DNA from 4 places in the Glutamicibacter sp. AOP5-A2-18 genome. Region 4 is predicted to be linked to each of the others. Evidence: riboswitches for the same ligand, from Rfam matches in the RefSeq annotation. Region 4 holds a riboswitch; each other region holds the start of a gene.
What was found. A riboswitch is a leader RNA that binds a small molecule or an ion and turns the genes downstream of it on or off. The one in region 4 is predicted to bind thiamine pyrophosphate.

Region 1 (5,086 bases), 2.3 Mb from region 4:
CCAGATAGGCCTTGGACTTCTCAAGAGCCTGTATCCAGTCACCGTCTGTGGCGTAGATAGTGGCCAAGGCGCTGGAGAGGGTGCAGCCGGTGCCGTGGGTGTTTTTGGTCTGGTGTCTTGGACTGCTGAACTCGGCCAGCACTCCAGTGGAACTAACTAGCGCATCAGGGCAGAGGTCTCCAGCCAGGTGCCCGCCCTTGGCCAAAACCAGAACGTCGTGCTTGGCGGCCAGTCGCTGTGCCTGCTCTAGGACTTGTGGCCATTGTGTGGCAGCAGCCTCGCGTAGCAAGCTTGCGAGCTCGAGCAGGTTAGGGGTGATGACGCAGGCGCGGTCCAGCAGTGAATCGAGTGCCGACTCATCTTCTAGTAATCGGTCTCCGCTCGTGGCTACCATCACCGGATCTAGAACGACCGGCGCATCTACGGTATCCAGCCAACTACTGACCGCGCGGATTACTTCAGCATTGGCCAGCATGCCAATCTTGATGGCGTCAATCTGTATATCAGCGCTAACGGATTCCAACTGGGCTAGGACAAAGTCACCATCAATGGCTTGTACTGCGCTGACCCCTTGGGTGTTCTGCGCGGTTAATGCCGTAATCACGCACATGCCATAACCACCGTTAGCGGCAATGGCTTTTAGATCCGCCTGGATACCGGCACCACCGGAAGGATCAGAGCCGGCGATAGAGAGAATATTTTTCACTGTGCCACCGTCCAAGCTGAAACGAGCTGCTCGCTGGCCGTTTGCGGATCCTCGGCATTACAGATGGCACGAACCACCGCTAGGCCCGACCCTCCGCCAGCGCGAATCGCAGCTGCGTCCTGAGCGGTAATGGCGCCGATGGCTACACACGGTAGTTCGGTCAAGGATGCTGCACGGATAAAACCGTCAAGACCCAACGGGGTTGGGTGATCCTTTTTGGTAGGAGTGGCACGCACTGCACCAACACCCAGATAGTCGATGACCTCCGCGTCGAGATTCGCCTGGGCCAGTTGTTCATCGGTGGAAGCGCTCAAACCGATGATGCCTTCGCCGATAATCTCACGGGCAAGTCGCACCGGAATGTCTTTTTGCCCGATATGGATACCGTTGACCGCAGCTCCGGCCGCGCGAGCAGCTAAGAAGACGTCAATCCGGTCATTGATCAATAGTTTGGCTTTGCCCTTGGTTAGTTGGGCTGCAGCGCAGGACAGTTCGAAGAATTCGCGGGCAGACTCATCCTTGGCCCGCAGCTGAATCCATTCGATGCCGCCGGCTACTGCTCCTTGGATGACTTCCAGGGTGGTGCGTGGAGTGCAGCTGGCGGTGTTGGCTACTAGGTAGGCGCCGATATTATCCATGGTTCAGTTCCTCGTACTTCAAAGTCTGTAATTCTTCAGGTTCCGTGGCGGCTAGCGCATCAAGGAACGCCACCGCAAAGCTTCCCGGTCCGGTGCTTGCGGCCAGTGCCTTTTCGGCGGCCAGACCGTAAAAACCGTGGGCGGCGATGGATGCTTCAAAGGGGTCCTCGTGCACCGCGAGCATTCCAGCGTTAAAGGCACCTAGTGCGCATCCGCCACCGGTGATTCTGGTCAGCCCGATACCGTTAGTGTGTACCAGTACAGTACGGGTAGCGTCGATGATCGCATCGGCTTCGCCGGAGATAGCAACAACGCAGCCGTGTTCTTGCGCCAGTTCGCGTCCTGCATCGAGGGCAGCCTGCACGGTATCTGCCGCATCAACACCACGGCCACTGGCATCCTTGCCCGCCAAGGCGAGGATTTCCGAAGCGTTTCCACGGATCAAGGTGGGATGTTCTTGAACTATGCGTCGGGCGAAGTCGGTGCGTACCGACAGGGCGCCGACAGCCACAGGATCCAATATCCACGGGGTGCCTGCTGCGCTCGCCGAGAGCACCGCTTCCTCCATGGCCACCATTTGCTCGGTGCTTGGCGTGCCTAGATTCACCAGCACTGCAGAAGCCAAGGCAGCAAACCCGCCAGCTTCGCCAGGCAGATTAGTCATGGCTGGTGAAGCGCCGGAAGCCAGTAGGACATTGGCGGTGAAATTGGTGACGACGGTATTCGTCAGGCAAAAAACTAAAGGGGAGTGTTGCCGGTATTTTTGGGCAACGGTAGGCAGAGTCATGCGACATCCCTCCGCTAGCGTGAACTAGATCAGGTTCGACGGGTTTCATCTCAGTCGGCTTCTCCGACACCCCGTGTCACTGATCTAGAGCGTACGCAGTGGCAATGCCTAGAACAAATTCTTAACGTTCACGTCTCGCCACTAACGCTTTAAGTGTCGCCGCATCGACATGTTGCGCTGCTGCTAGCTTCCAAAGGTGGTCTACGGCCGCCACCAGATCTTCATGCTCTTCGATGGGGGTAGCGCGTTCATTAACTATCGTGCCGGCCCTGCGTCTTGAAGAAATGAGCCCTTCGGCTTCCAGCTCTTTGTAGGCACGAGCGACTGTTCCGGCAGCTACCCCAAGATCTGTGGCCAACGCCCTGACCGTGGGTAGCTTGCTACCTGCCACTAATTCGCCGAGGTTAATCAGCGACGCGATCTGCGAACGGATCTGCTCATAAGGAGCGGTAGCCGCCTCAAGATCTACCGTGATCTGGGTGCTCATGCGCGCACGCTCGTGGTCAGGCGCGCCTTCGGGCGATTGACCACTAGTAAGGCTGGGATGCAGAAGAGCCCAATGCCTATGGCTAGCACCGCTGGCTCATCGGAAGAGACCAAGCCCGGCAAGAGGAAATACGCACTGCAGAGCACTCGTAAGGCTCGGAACTCCAAGATTTGCCGATACCAGATTTCCTGTTCGTCCGTGAGGTCCCAGGGGACTGCGCAATGGCGGATCCACCAGAAGTAACCGGCCGCGGCTACCAACGTTCCCACGATTATTGCCGAGGTGACCCATGGCGAGAGTAGCTGTTGTGCCCCTGGGCTCAGTGTTTGTGGGGCGTAAAGCAAGATGCTCCCGCTGACGATGAACAGCGCTGCAATCGTGTACACCCAAACCGGAAGATTTTGGCTCTTCGGTTCAGAAAGTGCCCCCAGCTTTGCTCGTGAATGTGCATAGAGCGCGAAGCCGGCAGAGATTACTAGGTACAGGACTACCGCCGCCGCTGACCATGGCAGCGCAAAGGAAGCGCCAACAGCACGGGCCCCGGCTTCACCGAATGGCTCTGGCGTTTGGTCAACGAGTTCACTGGCCGCAAGCCAGATAATCAACGCGGCGATAATCAAGAACGTATTCGCAAAATAGGAAACGGATAGCGTGTGGCTGCGCATCCGGGCGAAGGCGGTGCTACGCAGGCTATTGGCCTCCGGTGCGGCATGCTTTGGAGCCCAGACGAATAGCACGAAGCCCAAAGCCAAGACGGCAAACATGGACACCTTGTTCCACCCGGAACTCAGAACCGGATCGGCGTAGGTGATTGCGGCACCGATGATGTTGGTCAGCAGCCAACCACAATTTCGTAGCAACCGGTTGAGCCAAATTGAGCGTAGTTCTTGGTTTTGGGTTGCGGAGATCCCGGCTAAGGGCCTGCGTTTGAGGATGATTGCACTGATCACGGCAGTGGCCAGTAAAACCGCGAAAATACACAGCGCAAACAGTGGAGCTACTTCAGCGCCTGAAATCCACCCGGATGTGCTGTCCCATGTAGGCGCAACTGCGTCTTCGAAGTCAGCCGCTGAGGATTCAGTACTTTTGCCTTCAGGGATGTGGCCGGCGACCCGGGATATCGGCCACAACATGCAACATGCAAAGATTGCCAGTGAGCCAACTAGGGCACCTAGCTTACGTGGAAAGGGCGTGGTCAACGTGCGTGGTTCCAAAGATGCGACGCGAACTGAGCGCAGTTCTCCAGGCCAAGTAAACAACCCGATGACGTAGACCAAAGTCAGCCAACCGGCGGCACCCAGTGCAATGATGACGCGCGTTGTCGGTGACTCTGATGGTGCTTGAATGGACCAAACCCGAGATAGGTCGCCAGAAGTCGAGGCAAAAAACGCAATCAGGGCACACCAGAATGAATGTGATTGAGCCCTGAGTAACGCTGAGGATCCGCGGCGTGCAGCTACTGAGCGTAACCATAGGTAGATTACTGATGACGCAATAGCTATCGATAAGGCGCTCGCCGAGATCTGATCCATAGGTTTTAATGTATCAAACACTTGATACATAATGAATCTCCTTGAGAATTAATCGGTAGAAAATCTGCCAAGTAACGTACGCTCAGATCATGGGTCTGTTTACTTCCACTCCGTTGCCAGAACCGGTCGGCGATTCCGCTCCTCCGGTGGACGAGCATCCTTCACGTATCGCTTCGGTACTAAGTCATCTGCGCCGTTCAGCTGATACTCGAATCACCCACCCGCGTCGCTTCCGAATCCAACAGCTACGCGCGCTGGAGAAGATGCTTGAAGAGCATCTTGATGACTTCCTGCAGGCATTAAACGATGACCTGGGTAAGAGTGCCACCGAAGCCAAATTCGCTGAAGTTGATGTGGTGCGCGCAGAGATTGATTTTGCGCTGAGGCATCTGGCCGAATGGATGGACAGCACCACAGTTAAGGTGCCACTGGCGCTTCAGCCGGCAATGGCCAAGATCGAGCCACGCCCCCTGGGTGTTGTCTTGATCGTTGGTGCCTGGAACTACCCATTGCAACTTGTACTCGCACCCCTAGTGGCCGCCATTGCCGCAGGAAATGCGGCAGTTGTTAAACCCTCAGAGCTTGCTCCGGCCACTTCAGGTGCCCTAGCCAAATTCCTTCCGCTCTACCTCGATGAGCGAGTATTTGCTGTCATTGAGGGTGGAGTAGATACGGCTACGGAATTGCTGGCGGCACGCTGGGACCACATCTTCTACACCGGCGGTGAACGGGTTGCGAAGATCATCGCCATGGCAGCGGCTCAACATCTGACCCCAACCACTTTGGAACTGGGCGGCAAGTCGCCAGCGGTGGTGGATAATCACTCGCTGGCTACCGCCAAACGTTTGGCCTACGCCAAGTTCATGAACGCGGGACAGACCTGCGTTGCTCCGGACTACATCCTCTGCATCGGTGATGCTTCCGCCCTGGTTGGTC
Region 2 (5,086 bases), 230 kb from region 4:
TCGCAGCTGCACTGGCTTTGATGGCTCAGGGTGGACGTCCATTGCTGATGACCGAACCAGTAGCTTCGCCTTCCAAGAAGGCTCGCATGGAACGTGGTGACCGCCCAGAACGTGGCGATCGCGGCGACCGTGGTGACCGCGGAGATCGCGGCGACCGTGGCCCACGTGCACGTAAGACTGCTGCTGCAGGCAACGCCATGTACCGTCTGGCCATTGGCCGCCGCAACCGCGTGCAGCCAGGCTCGATCGTTGGCGCTTTGGCTAACGAAGGTGGCTTCGATTCTTCGGAAATCGGTGGCATTGAGATCCGTTCGGATCACACCTTGGTTGAACTGCCAGCAGAGCTGAGCAAGGACCAGTGGCGTGCACTGTCCAAGACCCGCATCGGCGGCGAACTGATCAGCATGGAGCTTGACTCCGGCCGTAAGCCACGCGACGACGATGACAACGATCGTGGCGGCGACCGTGGCGGTTTCCGCGGTGGAGACCGTGGCGGTTTCCGCGGCGGACGCGGTGGCGGCGAAAAGCGCTTCGGTGGCCGTGGCGGCGACAAGCGCTTCAGCGACTCGGGCCGTAGCGGTGGACGTCGCGACTACTAAGTCGACGCTCCTAAGCTAACTAGCTAAAAGCACAACACAACGCCCCTGGAACAAACCGAAAGGTTTGATCCAGGGGCGTTGTGTGTTTCTCCAAGATGCTTGTTCCAGCAGCCAGCTATTACTGGGCTGCGCTGCCTACCGGAATCTCATCTCCTAGATAAACTTTCCCGCCGCTCTCCAAGAACTCTCTACTCTTTTCTGCCATGCCTGCCAACGCCGCTTGAGCCTCCGCAGAACCGTATTCATCACGTATATCTTGGGAGATCCGCATGGAACAGAATTTTGGTCCACACATCGAGCAGAAGTGTGCGGTCTTGGCTGGTTCTGCGGGCAAAGTCTCGTCATGGAATTCTTGAGCCGTGACGGGATCTAAACTCAGCGAGAACTGGTCATTCCAGCGGAACTCAAAGCGTGCCTTACTCAGCGCATCATCGCGCGCACTGGCACCCGGGTGCCCCTTGGCTAAGTCGGCGGCGTGAGCTGCAATCTTGTAAGTGATAACACCGGTCTTTACATCGTCACGGTTAGGCAATCCCAGATGTTCCTTGGGTGTGACATAACAAAGCATGGCTGTGCCATATCGAGCGATCTCCGTAGCGCCGATGGCGCTGGTGATGTGGTCATAGCCCGGAGCGATATCGGTAACCAGTGGGCCCAGTGTGTAGAAGGGCGCACCATCACACAACTCCTGCTGGCGTTCAACATTCTCCCGGACCTTATGGAATGGAATATGTCCCGGTCCCTCAACCATGACCTGTACGTCGTACCTCCAGGCCCGCTTGGTCAGCTCAGCTAGGGTATCTAGCTCAGCGAACTGCGCGGCGTCATTGGCATCAGCAATGGAGCCGGGACGAAGCCCGTCACCCAGTGAGAAAGCAACGTCGTACTGTGCGAAGATTTCGCAGAGCTCATCAAAGTGCGTGTACAAGAAATTCTCTTCGTGATGTGCCAAGCACCAGCCGGCCATGATGGACCCACCGCGCGAGACAATGCCGGTAACCCGGTTGGCAGTCAAAGGAACATAACGCAAGAGCACGCCAGCGTGAATGGTCATATAGTCCACGCCCTGCTCACACTGTTCAATGACGGTATCGCGGAAGATCTCCCAGGTCAGTGCGTTGGCTTCGCCATTGACCTTTTCCAAGGCTTGGTAGATGGGCACCGTTCCGATGGGCACCGGTGAATTGCGGATGATCCACTCACGAGTGGTGTGGATGTCATCACCGGTGGATAGATCCATGACGGTGTCTGCACCCCATTTGGCGGCCCACTGCAGCTTGGATACTTCTTCAGCAATCGAGCTGGTCACCGCAGAGTTGCCGATATTTGCATTGATTTTCACCAAGAAGGCTTTGCCGATAATCATCGGTTCAGATTCCGGGTGATTGATATTGGACGGAATGATTGCTCGCCCGGCCGCCAGCTCGCTGCGGACCAGTTCTACATCGCACTCTTCGCGAACCGCCACATATCGCATTTCAGGGGTGATCACCCCAGCTCGTGCGTAGTGCATTTGGGTTACTGTGGCCCCCTGAACTGCACGTAGTGGTGGCGCCGTGCGTCCGGCCCATTCATCGCTGGCAGTTCCTCGGCGGACCGCTGAGCGCCCGTCATCGTGCAGATTGCGTTCGCGGCCTTCATAGACCGCAACGTCTGCTCGTTCCATGATCCACGGTTCCCGAAAAGGATTCAGTCCCTGAGTTGGTTCGCTACCTGGACCACTGGTGCGATACACCCGTAGCGGTTCATTTGGCTGGCCGTTGGGGGAGTCCGCAAGTTGAATTTGCGTGACGGGAACTGAGATCCCTTCCGATTCGCGGAACGCGAGAGAGTGGGCAGGATGTTGTTCAAATTGTTCCATTGAGAAACTCACTTCCTTCGCCGGCATTACCCGGACAGGTTCAACGGTCGCGGACGGCGATAGCCCGATCTCAGCCCTTGCCATGGGGCTCCCGTGTGGTCGGAGACGACACTAGCATGAAAAAATCGGCGCACAAGAATGGGCGCCAAAATTTGACGCTAGGTCTGAGCGTTGGAAGTGGAAGATGGGGGCGAAGCGAAGTGGCAGCGGGGCCCAAGAAAATAAGTCCAGATAGACGAAAAGAGAGACAGTCTGAATGCAGATTGTCTCTCTTATTTCGAGCCCCCTGCCGGAATCGATCCGGCGACCTCGTTCTTACCAAGAACGCGCTCTACCACTGAGCTAAGGGGGCAACGAGTAAATACTCTACACAGGTTTTTGGCGATTTCAAAATCCGTAACGAGTTTGTAGCTGACGTCACAAGACCCCTACTCAAGTAGGAAAAACGCGCCAGGGGATCGGTTGCTCGATGGTGTTCTGAACGCGGGTAGTCTGCGCCGCGAAAAATGGCAGACCTCGCACATGTTGATATTTGCCTCTTTTGACTGCGAAGCATCAAGATGTACGGATGTTTTGTTGTTGGAAAAGTGATTTTCACTGACTCAAGCGGCAGGAAAGTGGCTCTTCCCAGATGAGGGTGTAGGTCGGCCGGGCGCGTCGGTCCGCAGATAGACGTCGAGGTCTCCCGACGATGGAGGTTCCTACGCCATCCATCCGAAAGACCTCGACGTGTCCGACGCTACCCCGCCGGCCGGCTTCGGCCGCCCTGACCTGACCGCCTTCGCGTCTCATCCCAATCGACCCTGATCGGGTCTGCTGATCCTCTCGACGAGAACGCAGCGACATCATAGCCACCCAACCCCGACCGTCCGGGAAGCCGGGGCACGTCGCATGGCCTGTGCTGCGGGCGTGTCGAGTGGGGCGTCCAGAGGCGACGCAGGAGCGTCGACGCGACGTGCTGAGAGGTGGTTCTAAGGCATGGCGATAGGTCAGGAACGGCGTCGCTCCCTGCGCAGGAGGGAGCGCAGAGTCTCGGCGTTCGCGTAGCCGACCCGTAGCGCGATCTCGGCGGAGGTGAGGTCCGTGGTTGCTGAGAGGTGCCGAGCTCGTTCGATGCGAAGCCGTTGGACGAAGCCGAGCGGAGTGAGGTTGAGCGCCGCACGGACTCGTCGTTCGAGGGTGCGCCGGCTGGTGCCGAGCGACTGCGCGACGAAGGCGACGTTGAACGGTTCGTCCAGGCGGGCGCGCACGAAGCGTTCGAACTCGACGACGATCGGGTCCTCGTGCCGGAGATGTTCGTAGGCGACGAAGGCAGCCTGCGACGGACGCTCGTCGATGATGAGGAGCTTGGCGACATGTTGGGCCAGGTCGGGGCTGATCGATCGCACGAGTGAGAGCGCGAGGTCGATGTGGGCGAAGGCGGCGCCGGCGGTGACGAGGTTCCCGTCGACCACGACCATGGTGTCGAGATCGAGGGCGACGGTCGGATAGCGCTTCAGGAACTCCGGCCCCAGGAACCAGCTGGTCGTCGCCCGCCGATGATGCATCCGTCCGGTCTCGGCGACGGCGAACACGCCGGTGCACGCCGCGGCGATCCGGGTGGTCGCCTCGTCGAGGCGCCCGAGCGAGGCGATGACCGAACGAGCATCTCGGCTCTGGAGGGCGTCGTTGGTAGCGGCGGCCGTAAGGGTTCCAAGCGCAGGGACGACGACCACGTCGAACTCTCCGGACTCCGACAGCGGGTGGTCCACCGACAGGGTCATCGATGCCGTCGTGGTCACTCGCCGTTTCGGTCCGAGGATGGCGAGTTCGATCGGGTCGATCCGCGGGTCGACATCGCCGCGGGCTCCGTCGGCCACCCGCACGATGTCGATGATCGACGCGATAGCCGAACCGAAGCAGCCGTCGATCGCGATCAGTCCAATACGCATGACGTAAACAATAGCAATACTGCCGTATACGCCACTTCTCACATGCCCTTTTTCGTCATAGACTGAACTCGCTTCACCAAGAAACCTCGACACCTAGGAGAACCCCTCATGTCCACACCCGCATCACTTCCGTATGCCTTCGTCGCCAAGATCGTCGCGGCCGATGGACAGCACGACGCGCTCGCCGATCTGCTCACCGGCGCTGTCGCGCTCGCCAACGAAGAAGTAGGAACGATTGTCTGGTTCGCGGTCAGGACCCACGCCGACACCTTCTGGATCTTCGATGCATTCCCCGACGAGGCCGCTCGCGACGCCCACGCCAACGGCGCCATCGTCGCAGCCCTGATGGCCAACCAGCACCTCCTCGGCGCAGCACCCGAGATCCTGGCGGCCGACGTCCTCGCGTCCAAGCTCCCGTAGTCCGCCAACGCACGAGACCATCGCGCCCCGCCGAGCCGTCGCCAGGTCGCGAGCGCTCAGCCTGCGAGGGGTCCGTCGCAGAGGAGAGCGACGTCGGTGTCGGGCAGAGCCGTGAGGCCAGCGCATCGCGCGACCACCAGAACCGAACAGCCCCTGCCCTGCGTTTCCGCAGGTCAGGGGCTGTTCGCCGGAGCCGCCTGTCGGAATCGAACCGACGACCGAATCACGTCGGCTTTGCGTCTATCACTTGATGCGCCCACTGGGCGAACGAGCCG
Region 3 (5,086 bases), 380 kb from region 4:
CAACAACAAGATGCATGGAATCGCCAAGGCGAAGGCCCGCAGCCCGGTGGCAATACCGCCCTGCAGCGAACCCTCGGTAATACTGAACAGTCCAAGCTGCGCATAGACTGCGCCACTATCTTGGCCAACCAGTGCAATACCCCACGCAGCAAAAAGCCCTGCCAGTAGCAGCGGCCACGCCCGTTTGAGGAACTTCAGCGGACTGAGACCGGCCAGTGGGAACAACACAACGCTGGCAACAATGATCACCAAAGCCGAGACTGCATCCAATGTACTGATCAAAGGCAACGTTGCGGCAGCCACGGCGCCCAGCTTGGCTAACGGGTTGATCTTAGCTAGCCAGCTATCGCCCACCGGAGCATCCAGTACCGGTCCCTTAGGCTTGGCCACGTCGCCGCTTGGCAGTGCAGCTAGATGAATCTGCTCAGCCTGCAAGACGCTGGCCAAATGTTCATCGTGAGTCACCGCAATGATCGCGGTGTCCTGTTCCAACTGAGCAACCAGCAGCTGCGCTAATTCACGCCACGTATTGGCATCCTGTCCGAAGGTTGGTTCGTCAAGGATCAATACGTCTGGAGAAGCGGCTAACACGGTGCCTACGGATAGCCGACGTTTCTCTCCTCCGGAGAGCGTGAATGGGTTTGCGTCAGCAAGATGTTCCAGACCCAAGCGCACCAGCAGTGACTGCACTAACTGCTCAACTTGTTCCGGCTCGTATTTCAGTTCTCGCCCGCCACTGGCTTTGGCTCTTAACGGAGCAAAAGCTAGTTCTTCACGGACGGTTTGCGCCACAAATTGGTGCTCAGGTTCTTGGAACACTGAACCGATCCGACCAATCAGCGCACCAGCTTTCCAGCTAAACGGTGAGCTGCCAAGACCATTGGCTAGCTGCTCGCTTGCATCAAGCTGTCCTGCGACAGGAGCGAGCAAGCCACCAACGGTGAGTGCCAAGGTGGATTTACCTGCACCGTTTTCACCACGGATGACCGTTGCGGTGCCTGCGCGGACTTGTAGGTTAACCGGGCGGGTGCGCGGTGCTTGCTCAGCTCGGGCGCACACCAAGTCTTTGGCCTCCAGCAAGGTTCCTCCCGGCTGGAGTGTCACTTGTTGGATTTGTGGCAGGTAGCCGGGAACCCACAGACCGGCCGAAGCGAGTTCAGCGCGAAGCTGCTGATCCTCCATGAGCTGTTGCGGGCTCAGATCATGGGCTACTCCGCCACCTGGCTCAAGGACGATGATGCGGTCCATGTGCTGGGCCCAGACTTCCAACCGGTGTTCAACTACCAGCACGGTGGCCCCGCTGAGCTGTGCCGCATTAAGCACGGCATCGCGCAAGGGACCGATCCCCTCTGGGTCCACGTTGGCGGTCGGCTCATCAAGGAGCATCAATCCTGGCTGCATGGCCAAGATACCGGCCAGAGCCAGTCGCTGTTTCTGTCCTCCGGATAGTTCTTGGGTCCGGTGGTCAAAGGAGAGCATGCCTAGACCTACAGCGTCCAATACTTCTGGGATGCGCTCACGGATCACCTCGGGAGCTACAGCAAGATTCTCGGCCCCGAAGGCGACATCATCAGCTACCCGGCTCTGCACCACTTGGGTCTCCGGGTCTTGCTGCATCAGCCCAACCGGGCGTTGGCGAGCAAAGGCATCAGCCCCGTCAATGAGTAGCTCGCCACGCATTTGCTGCGACTCGTCGACTTCCAACAACCCCGCCAGAGCATGTAGCAAGGTCGACTTTCCCGCACCGGAAGGACCAACAAGAAGTACTTTCTGGCCGGCCTGAATATTAAGGTCTAAACCGGAAACCGCGGGAGTTGTTCTTTCGGCATGCTGCCAGCTAAAACCACGCGCAGAAATCTCGGCGCCCCGCCGAGTTTGAGCGTCAGCGCCACGGTTAGCCAGCGAACTCATTTGGCGTCCAGTTTCCCGGACTCGAGGTGAGCACGGCGGCTAGCCAGTGCGCTCAGTGCACCGGTCTTAGCCAATCCACGGGTGGCCAGCCAAGACAGCAGACCAGCGATGATCAGTCCAGAGACGCCGGTGATCAGCACGTGCAAGATCTTTAGTGATGAGGTGTATTCCACGTAGTACGCCAGGATGTAGGCTTCGGAAATACCGGCGAAGATGCCGGTGAAAAAACCTGCAATGAGCGCAACGCTCAGGTTCCACTTACGGTAGCGGAAGATGGCAAAGACCAATTCAGCACCAAGGCCCTGGACCAGCCCGGAAACGATGACGCTCAGACCGTAGTGAGATCCCAGCAATGCCTCGATAATGGCTGCCAGTAATTCGCAGAACACTGCTGCACCTGGTTTGCGGATGATCAGGGCACCGAGTACCGCTGGGAAGAGCCATACGCCAGTCAGCAGTGCAGCGGCAGGTGGGAAGGCAACAAAAGCTAGCGAGAACAGCGGCATGCCTGCGCTCCAAGCCCAGAAGATCACTCCTGAGGCTACGGCGATTACTGAGGCTACGACGATGTCGACAACGCGCCAGCTGGTTCGCTGTTTTGCGACTACTTGGTTCATGGGTGGTCCTCCTATATTTAGGAGGGGAGATGTACGGACTGATGGCATAGTGCTACACCCGTCCGCATCCGAGATGCTCGACTTCCTTCGCCGGTACTAGCCGGAGCAGGTTCGAGGGTCTGCGATCTATCGCACTCTCAGCGTCTTGGCGACTTCTTTTTTGAAGTCTGACGCTCCCCTGTCGGAAAAATTACTGCTCCCCCACCTTACCGCAGGTATGCTGGGCAGAGGAAAGATAAGTTACGACGTTGAAGCGAGGGCAATATGAACACAGTACAGAAACTTGCCACCACCGGAATTTCGATTGGCGCCGGTTTGCTCGGCAGCAAGCTAGTTGATCAGCTGTGGAAGGGCGTCACCGGAAATAAGGCTCCCCGCAAGGGTAGCGAAGAAGCTGCAGAGGCTTCATTCCGTCAGGCGCTCGGATTCGCGATCTTCTCATCGATTGTCGCAGCGACCATCCAGGTCTTGGCAGACCGTGGCACCAACAAGGTTGTCGCACGGTTCAGCAAGTAGCTAATGCTCAAGGAACGGCCCACCAATGGTGGGCCGTTCCTTTTTGTTTTGTTCAGTTTTACACTGCTCAGTTTTTCACTGCTCAGTTTTACTTTGAGTCCTTCGACTCTTCGCTAGAGACTTCAACAGACGCGGTGGCCGGTGCGTCAGATACCGTGTCCACTACTTGCCTCAGTTCATCGGCGTAGAGAGATTGTTTGGCAGCGTGCTTGGTTCGGTAACCAGCGCGCCCAATCATATGTGCGGATACGGGAGCGGTCAGTAGCTGCATCCCCCAAGCCAGGAACAATACTGGAACCACACTCCAGCTACGCAAGTGAATTGCTAGCGCGGTGAAGATCAGCAGAAAGCCAAGTACTTGCGGTTTGGTGGCGGCGTGCATCCGAGTGAGCATGTCGGGGAATGAAAGCAGACCGATACCGGCAATCAGCGACATGAGGCAGCCGGTGATCAGCAGGACGGCGACAAGAATATCGAGGAACAATTCCATTAGGCGTTCCTCTGATCCGAGACGTACCGCGACACCGTAACCGAGCCAATGAAGCCCAAGGTGCACGCAACAACGACAAACAACAGGTAGTCGGTGTGGCGGTTGAAGACCATTTCCAAGCACAACGCCACGGAAATGATCAGCAGCATCACGTCCAAGGCTAAGACTCGGTCAAGAATCGAGGGGCCCTTGGCAACGCGGATCAAGCACGCAACGGTGGCTAGACCCAGCATGATGCCGCAAATCCACATCACGATTGTCATCATTTTTTGCCTCCTACTCGACCAAGAATTGGACCGCATTCGTGCTTGATTGCTTCAAATTCATCGTGGCTACCCATCGCCATGATCACTCGACGTTCAATGTCGCGCACCGCTTCGCGGGCCCGTTCCATGTCGGATCTCGATTCGATGTTGATGTAGTGCAAGTACAGCGTTGATGAGCGCCGGTCAACGTCGATAACAAATGATCCAGGAATCAGCGTCAGTACATGTCCCACCGCGGTGACAATCAAATCCGAGTCGGTACGCAACTCCACGGCGATCACTCCACTGCGGGTTTTCTTTCCCCGGAAGATCGCCAGTCGTGCCACTTGGAAACTTGCCACAAATACTTGACCGATGAACCAGATAAACAGTTCAAAGCAGTACCAGACGTTCACACGGCCCGAAAGGACCACCGGCGGCAGCGGGAAGAGCGTGACAATTATCAGCGCAACGATGACACCGAAGATCAGATTCGCCGGCGAGAAGTCTTGCCAGAGGGCTGCCCAGACAAAGATCAGCAACGCCAGCAGCGGCCATTCCTGTTTGAGTGTTGCCCGGTGACGGACGCCAGAAGTATCAAGCGCATCATGGATACGCTGATCTCTGTGCTTCAGGTTTTTAGTCGACATCGTCCCCCCCTAATCACAATGGCAAGATCGCACTGATATATGGTTCGCGAGCAATGAGCTCAGCTGCGACCCGTTCACAGAACTCGAAGATTGGTCCAGCAAATACGGTCAACGCAATGCCGGCTACAACGAGTGACGCGGTGGAATAGCGCATTCCCCACGGCAAAGAATCGGCTTCAAGCTCCTTGGCCAGTTTCAGACCCAATGCCGGATTTTGCGCTCCACCAGCAGCAGTCTCAATAGCTACTGAGGCGGCCTGTTCCACTAGTTCTTGGTTTGGAACTTCAGCATCGGTAGCGCGTCGCCAGAACACACGGGCCCAAACACGGATGATGGCCAGCAGCGTCAGCAAGCTAGTGAGCAGACCAGCGCCAACAACAATCCAGGTCAATGGGTCAGCATCCTGTACTGCGGCGTGCAGCAATCCGAACTTCCCCAAGAATCCGGAGAACGGTGGGATGCCGCCCAAGTTGATCGCGGGGATAAAGAAGAGCAGCGACAGCGCCGGGGAAAGTTTGGCTAGCGAGCCGAGCTTGGTGACATTCGAGCTACCTGCACGACGTTCAATCAGGCCGGCCACCATGAACAACGAGGTCTGCACAATAATGTGGTGACCTACGTAGTAGATGGTTGCCGCGATGGCTAGTGGGGTGCCGA
Region 4 (5,086 bases):
AAGTAATACATGGACGAGCAGATTGTCCTACGCGAGTGGACGAGCATCGATGAAGTTCCAGACCTGCTAGACGTTTGGAAAAGTTCCGTCGAACGACGTAAAGATTTCATTTCTGCTGCGGATCTTGATGCAGTAGCTAAAGCTTTGGAATCCGTCTATTCACAATCTTTAGAAGTGATCATTGCTCAACAAGGTGAACGGATCTTAGGGTTCGCGGCTTGGAATGCTTTGGAAGTTGAGCTGCTGTGGGTGCGCCATTCGGACCGCCACCAAGGAATCGGCAAGCTCCTTTTGAACCACATTACAAACAAGAGCCCAAACGTTGAGGTGCATCTGGACGCCCAGCGTGTGCTGGCCATTGAATTTTTCAGCAACTCCGGATTCAGCTTCATTGCTGGGGGCGACGGGGCGGCTTCACCGAGGACCGTATTACGTCACGAATGCTCACCGGCAGATAACGTGGCACGATAGTTTCATGAGTGAAAATAGCCGCGCACTTCGCGAAGTAAACGTCCAGCGCACCGAGTCAGGCAAGTATGTTGCAACCAGTGCCGCCTCCGGTGCGAGCATTGAATTTGGTCAGGGTGAGGGTCTGCTCTCGCCGGTTGAATTGTTGCTGGCAGCCATTGCTGGTTGCTCTTCAATCGACGTGGACGTGGCAACAACTCGACGTAGTGAGCCAGAAAAATTTGATGTTCAGGCAAGTGGATACAAGATCACTGAAGACGGCGCAAGCCGTATGGATGACATTCACCTTGGCTTTGATCTTAAGTTCCCGGATACCGAAGAGGGGCGCAAAGCCGCCGGTATGGTGGAGCGAATCGTCAAGCTATCTCACGACAAATATTGCACTGTCTCTCGCACCGTCGAGCTCGGTGCCTCCGTGGTCAGCGAAGTGGTTGAGTAAGTCCCTTGGAGTCGATTTGGGACTTGCTGAATAACTCTTGATCTAAGAAACCGCAAGTCACTCAAGTGAATTCACTGATTTGAAGATTTGATAAGTTTCAAAAAATTTTGTGATTCAGTTGTGTCTCAGGTCACTATGTGCGAATTTCGCTGCAGGCGCCCATTTTTGCTTCGAATACCGCACTAAGACCTGAATATATCCAATGAGCGTTGGCTGGGAGTTACAGTCTTTGCCCTAGTCAGCGTAGTTCCTTCATCGTAGGGTCGACTTGTCCCTACGTTGAAGGAGCGGAAAATGCAGTCTGGGAACATCTTAGGCAACATAGACTGGGCGTCAATGCTACAGAAAGTAGCCATTGCGCTCGTCATTCTCATCATTACTTGGCTTGTAGCGCGAATAGTTCGTTGGGCTGCCGGCAAATTAGTGAGCAGAGTGAAGTTCTTGCAGAAGCAAGGAAATGACGGAACTCAAATAGGGCAATCCCTCGGCAAAGTTGCCGGGCTGATTGTCTGGCTCTTTGGCCTCGTCGCTATCCTCCAGGTCTTCTCGCTTTCAGAAGTTCTTTCACCGGTGCAGGGCCTGCTCGGTGGAGTCATGGCATTTATCCCGAATCTGATCGGTGCCGGCTTCATCTTCTTCATTGGCTATGTCATCGCAAATATCGTTCGACAGCTGCTGAATACCGGACTGGGAACGGTGGACTTTAGTGGTCTCGTTCGCAAGCTGACTCCAGCCAACGAACCCGTAGACGAAGTTCAGTCACGCGAAGCTCAGGCGAAGATCGTTGGAATCATCTCCAACATTGTGTTTGCACTGATCCTGCTTGTTGTTGCTATCTCGGCACTGCAGGTCTTGGGTATCGCGGCAATTTCGGATCCTGCCCAACAGATGTTGCAGCTGGTCTTCACCGCCATCCCGCAGGTCATCATGGCCCTTGCACTATTGGCAGTTGGCGTATTGATCGCTAAGTTCGTAGGTCAGCTACTAGAAACCACCCTTCAGGGTGTGGGCACTGACCGTGTAGTTGCTGAGTGGGGCGTAGTCCCAGACGGCAAGAGCGCATCGGGAATCATCGCTGGAATCGTCAAGATCGCCATTATTCTGTTCTTCGGCGTGATGGCAGCACAGATGCTGAACTTCCCAGCAATAACCAACATCCTCAATGAAATTCTGAGCCTTGGTGGCAAGATCCTCTTCGGCGCAGCAATCATCGCGGCAGGTTTTGTTATTGCCAACGTGATCGGCAAGTTCTTGGGTGAAACCACGGCTTCGAAGATCATCCGATACACCGCGATCGCTTTGTTCGTGGCAATGGGCCTGAAGTACATGGGCATCGCTGACTCGATCATCAACATGGCCTTCGGCGCAATTGTTATCGGCGCAGCTCTTGCAGCAGCGCTGGCCTTCGGCCTCGGCGGACGTGACGCAGCGGCTCGTACGCTGAACAAGATTGATACCGACAAGGTGGTCTCCAACGAACCAGGTTCGGTACCGCCGGCTCCGCCAGCACCACCGACGACTCCACCTACGACGCCGGGTATCTAACCACCTAGATCAAAACAGCAGGGACAAATAGAAAGTCGTGGAATCCTTTTAGGATTCCACGACTTTTCTGCGTGTCATTAAACTTACTCAGTTAGGTTCAACGGCAACGGAACTACAGACGACACGGGATCATCACGAAGACGTGCGTAAGTGAAAACATCAATACGCTCACCGTCGATCAGGAATTTGCCCCGCTCAACACCTTCACGCAGAAAACCATTCCTTTCAGCGACGTGCCGGGAGCCTGGGTTATTTGCGCGTAACCCTAATTCCAAGCGGTAGATGTCTTGCTCCTCAAAGAGATAATTCGCCAGGGTAGCCACAGCCCGAGTAGTCAGCGACTGCCCTCTAAATGCCTGATGCATCCAATACCAAATCCATGCATTCTTATTACTTGAATCTAAGGTGCCGCAAACTAAGCCGATCAATCGCCCGTTCTTCGTGATGGCCAACGGACATTGACGTCGCCAATCAGCTAGTAGGGCGCCAACATATTTACGGGCGTTTACGGGCGTTTGCGGGAGTGCTGGCCTCACCTTGACGATGCATTTCTGCATCAGAGGTAAAGGCTTCAAAAACCGCGTCGGCATCTGACACCCTGAGCTTTCGAACGCTAATTTCATCGCCGGTATTTTCTACTTGCGCATTGGTGGTATCGCGTTCTTTGTCGGTTGCCGTTGCGCTCAGTGTTCCTTGGTGAAAGAGCATTTGCCAGCGGCCCTGATCGTGGAACCACAGGGAAGTGCGATGACTTGCCCTGTGACCGAAGGTGGACCACCGGAGCAACACAAGGTTTGTTGACAGTTGTGTACCAACAGGGTCATGAACCTGTCCTGCGCTGCCACCAGAATCCTCAGCGACCAACAATCTAAGAATCTGTTCTCGGTTGTAGGTACGTCCGCTGGCTCCAATCTCACCAAAGTTCTTGTGCAATAGAAGACTCAGCTGGTCAGGGTTGTTGCGAATCGTAGGAGACAGTAGCTGCTGCTCAAACTCAACGATGGTTTCCAACAACGTGGAACCAGCAACCAATTCAGCGGGATACTTCGGAAGCGACATGTTTGTAAGTACATCACAGAAGATGACGGAACAAAGTCCGCCGTAGTTCGCTTTTATGAGCTGGGTCATGCTTATAATCGCAACATCTCCGCGGGAGCCTGAATCGACCAGGCTGAGAGGGCACTGAGCCGACCGCTATACCTGATGCGGGTCATGCCGCCGTAGGAAGGAAGCGTGCGCCTATGCATGTCAACATCGTTGGTGCCGGAATCATCGGCCTAGCCACAGCGTTTGAGCTCAGCTCGCGCGGGCACACTGTCTGCATTATTGATCCTTCACCCGGCCAAGGCGCCAGCCATGCTGCCGCAGGAATGTTGGCGCCGGCAGCAGAAACCGTCTGGGGCCAAGGACCACTGCATCAGATGTTGGCCGCCTCCAACAAGAGCTATCCAGATTTTGTGAACAGGATTCAAGCGATCTCGGGCCAGCGTCCCGACTATCTGACAAGCTCAACCTTGGTGGTAGCGGCAGAACCCGCGGACCGTGAAGCCCTACACGAGCTGGTGGAATTACAAACTTCCTTAGGCCTGTCAGCTCAAAAGCTGTTGCCCAGCCAAGCGCGAAACCTAGAGCCTGCGCTGGCCAGAAACATTGCTGGTGCGGTGCTTTGCGAGGATGATCATCAAATTGACCCTCGCTCGGTGGTACGAATTCTTCTGGAGTATTTCCAGTCGGATCTCGTGCTTGAACAGTGTGTTGAAGTGATCAAGGATGACAAGAATCAAACCACGGCCGTGCTGACGTCTTCAGGTACAAGACTGGAAGCAGAGCAAACAATTCTCTGTACTGCCCTAGGAACGGTTAGGGGAGTTCAACCAGCTCCCGTACGCCCGGTTTATGGTGACATCCTGCGGATCCAAGGCCCACCCGGCCCTGCATTAGTGACCCGAATTATTCGAGGCATCGTGCACAGAGAAAATGTCTATCTGGTTCCGCGCAAAGACGGAAGTCTTGTTCTCGGAGCCAGCGTGCGCGAAGACGGGAATCCACAAGTCAACGTTGGCGCCATGTACAACTTGTTGGATAACGCTCGCAGACTTGTTCCCGGCATCTCTGATTGCTCGCTGAACGAGGTCATTGCCAGAGCTCGTCCTGCAACTGCCGATGACCGCCCGCTAATCGGTCGTATAGATCCAGGGCTGGTGATCTCCACCGGCTATTCACGTCACGGAGTGCTACTCAGCCCGTTGGGATCAACGCTCACCGCTGACCTGACAGAAAACCTGCCGGCCAGTGCGATGCTCAAGGACGTTGACCCGCACCGTTTCCCTACCTACTCATCCGACACACTTTTGGAGCAAAGTTCATGACTTCAATCAGCATCACGGTTAATAACCAACCCGTTCAGGTGGACGCAGGATTGTCCCTGCGTGAATTCATCGCCAGACACATCGGCAAGGAACTCGACAACGATTCCAAAGCCATTGACGGTAGCAAACTTGGACTGGCCGCCGCGGTCAATGGGACAGTGGTGCCGCGCAGCTCATGGAACGGATTTGCAGTGCAGAGCGGACACACAATCGAACTCGTCACGGCAGCACAGGGAGGCTGAACATGGAAGCGCAAGAGATAACA

Region 1: it holds a riboswitch for thiamine pyrophosphate, as region 4 does, so the genes downstream of both, thiM (hydroxyethylthiazole kinase) here and thiO (glycine oxidase ThiO) in region 4, are expected to answer to the same signal.
Region 2: it holds a riboswitch for thiamine pyrophosphate, as region 4 does, so the genes downstream of both, thiC (phosphomethylpyrimidine synthase ThiC) here and thiO (glycine oxidase ThiO) in region 4, are expected to answer to the same signal.
Region 3: it holds a riboswitch for thiamine pyrophosphate, as region 4 does, so the genes downstream of both, ACT3RW_RS13200 (ECF transporter S component) here and thiO (glycine oxidase ThiO) in region 4, are expected to answer to the same signal.

The regions. Positions count from the first base shown of each region.
Region 1 covers NZ_JBQSVW010000001.1:47,684-52,769, forward strand. Annotated here, with positions in the region: gene thiD (bifunctional hydroxymethylpyrimidine kinase/phosphomethylpyrimidine kinase) at 1-706, opposite strand, end outside; gene thiE (thiamine phosphate synthase) at 703-1,344, opposite strand; gene thiM (hydroxyethylthiazole kinase) at 1,337-2,131, opposite strand; TPP riboswitch at 2,121-2,215, opposite strand; gene ACT3RW_RS00250 (GntR family transcriptional regulator) at 2,253-2,618, opposite strand; gene ACT3RW_RS00255 (hypothetical protein) at 2,615-4,180, opposite strand; gene ACT3RW_RS00260 (aldehyde dehydrogenase family protein) at 4,240-5,086, shown strand, end outside.
Region 2 covers NZ_JBQSVW010000001.1:2,598,574-2,603,659, reverse strand. Annotated here, with positions in the region: gene ACT3RW_RS12520 (DEAD/DEAH box helicase) at 1-599, shown strand, start outside; gene thiC (phosphomethylpyrimidine synthase ThiC) at 718-2,460, opposite strand; TPP riboswitch at 2,456-2,565, opposite strand; tRNA gene ACT3RW_RS12510 (tRNA-Thr) at 2,741-2,812, opposite strand; gene ACT3RW_RS12505 (GlxA family transcriptional regulator) at 3,450-4,391, opposite strand; gene ACT3RW_RS12500 (putative quinol monooxygenase) at 4,500-4,811, shown strand.
Region 3 covers NZ_JBQSVW010000001.1:2,750,258-2,755,343, forward strand. Annotated here, with positions in the region: gene ACT3RW_RS13195 (ATP-binding cassette domain-containing protein) at 1-1,911, opposite strand, end outside; gene ACT3RW_RS13200 (ECF transporter S component) at 1,908-2,528, opposite strand; TPP riboswitch at 2,594-2,718, opposite strand; gene ACT3RW_RS13205 (DUF4235 domain-containing protein) at 2,793-3,044, shown strand; gene mnhG (monovalent cation/H(+) antiporter subunit G) at 3,133-3,534, opposite strand; gene ACT3RW_RS13215 (monovalent cation/H+ antiporter complex subunit F) at 3,534-3,800, opposite strand; gene ACT3RW_RS13220 (Na+/H+ antiporter subunit E) at 3,797-4,429, opposite strand; gene ACT3RW_RS13225 (Na+/H+ antiporter subunit D) at 4,443-5,086, opposite strand, start outside.
Region 4 covers NZ_JBQSVW010000001.1:2,369,592-2,374,677, reverse strand. Annotated here, with positions in the region: gene ACT3RW_RS11365 (GNAT family N-acetyltransferase) at 10-471, shown strand; gene ACT3RW_RS11360 (OsmC family protein) at 476-907, shown strand; gene ACT3RW_RS11355 (mechanosensitive ion channel) at 1,244-2,452, shown strand; gene ACT3RW_RS11350 (GNAT family N-acetyltransferase) at 2,536-3,009, opposite strand; gene ACT3RW_RS11345 (nuclear transport factor 2 family protein) at 2,948-3,511, opposite strand; TPP riboswitch at 3,592-3,696, shown strand; gene thiO (glycine oxidase ThiO) at 3,694-4,821, shown strand; gene thiS (sulfur carrier protein ThiS) at 4,818-5,063, shown strand; gene ACT3RW_RS11330 (thiazole synthase) at 5,066-5,086, shown strand, end outside.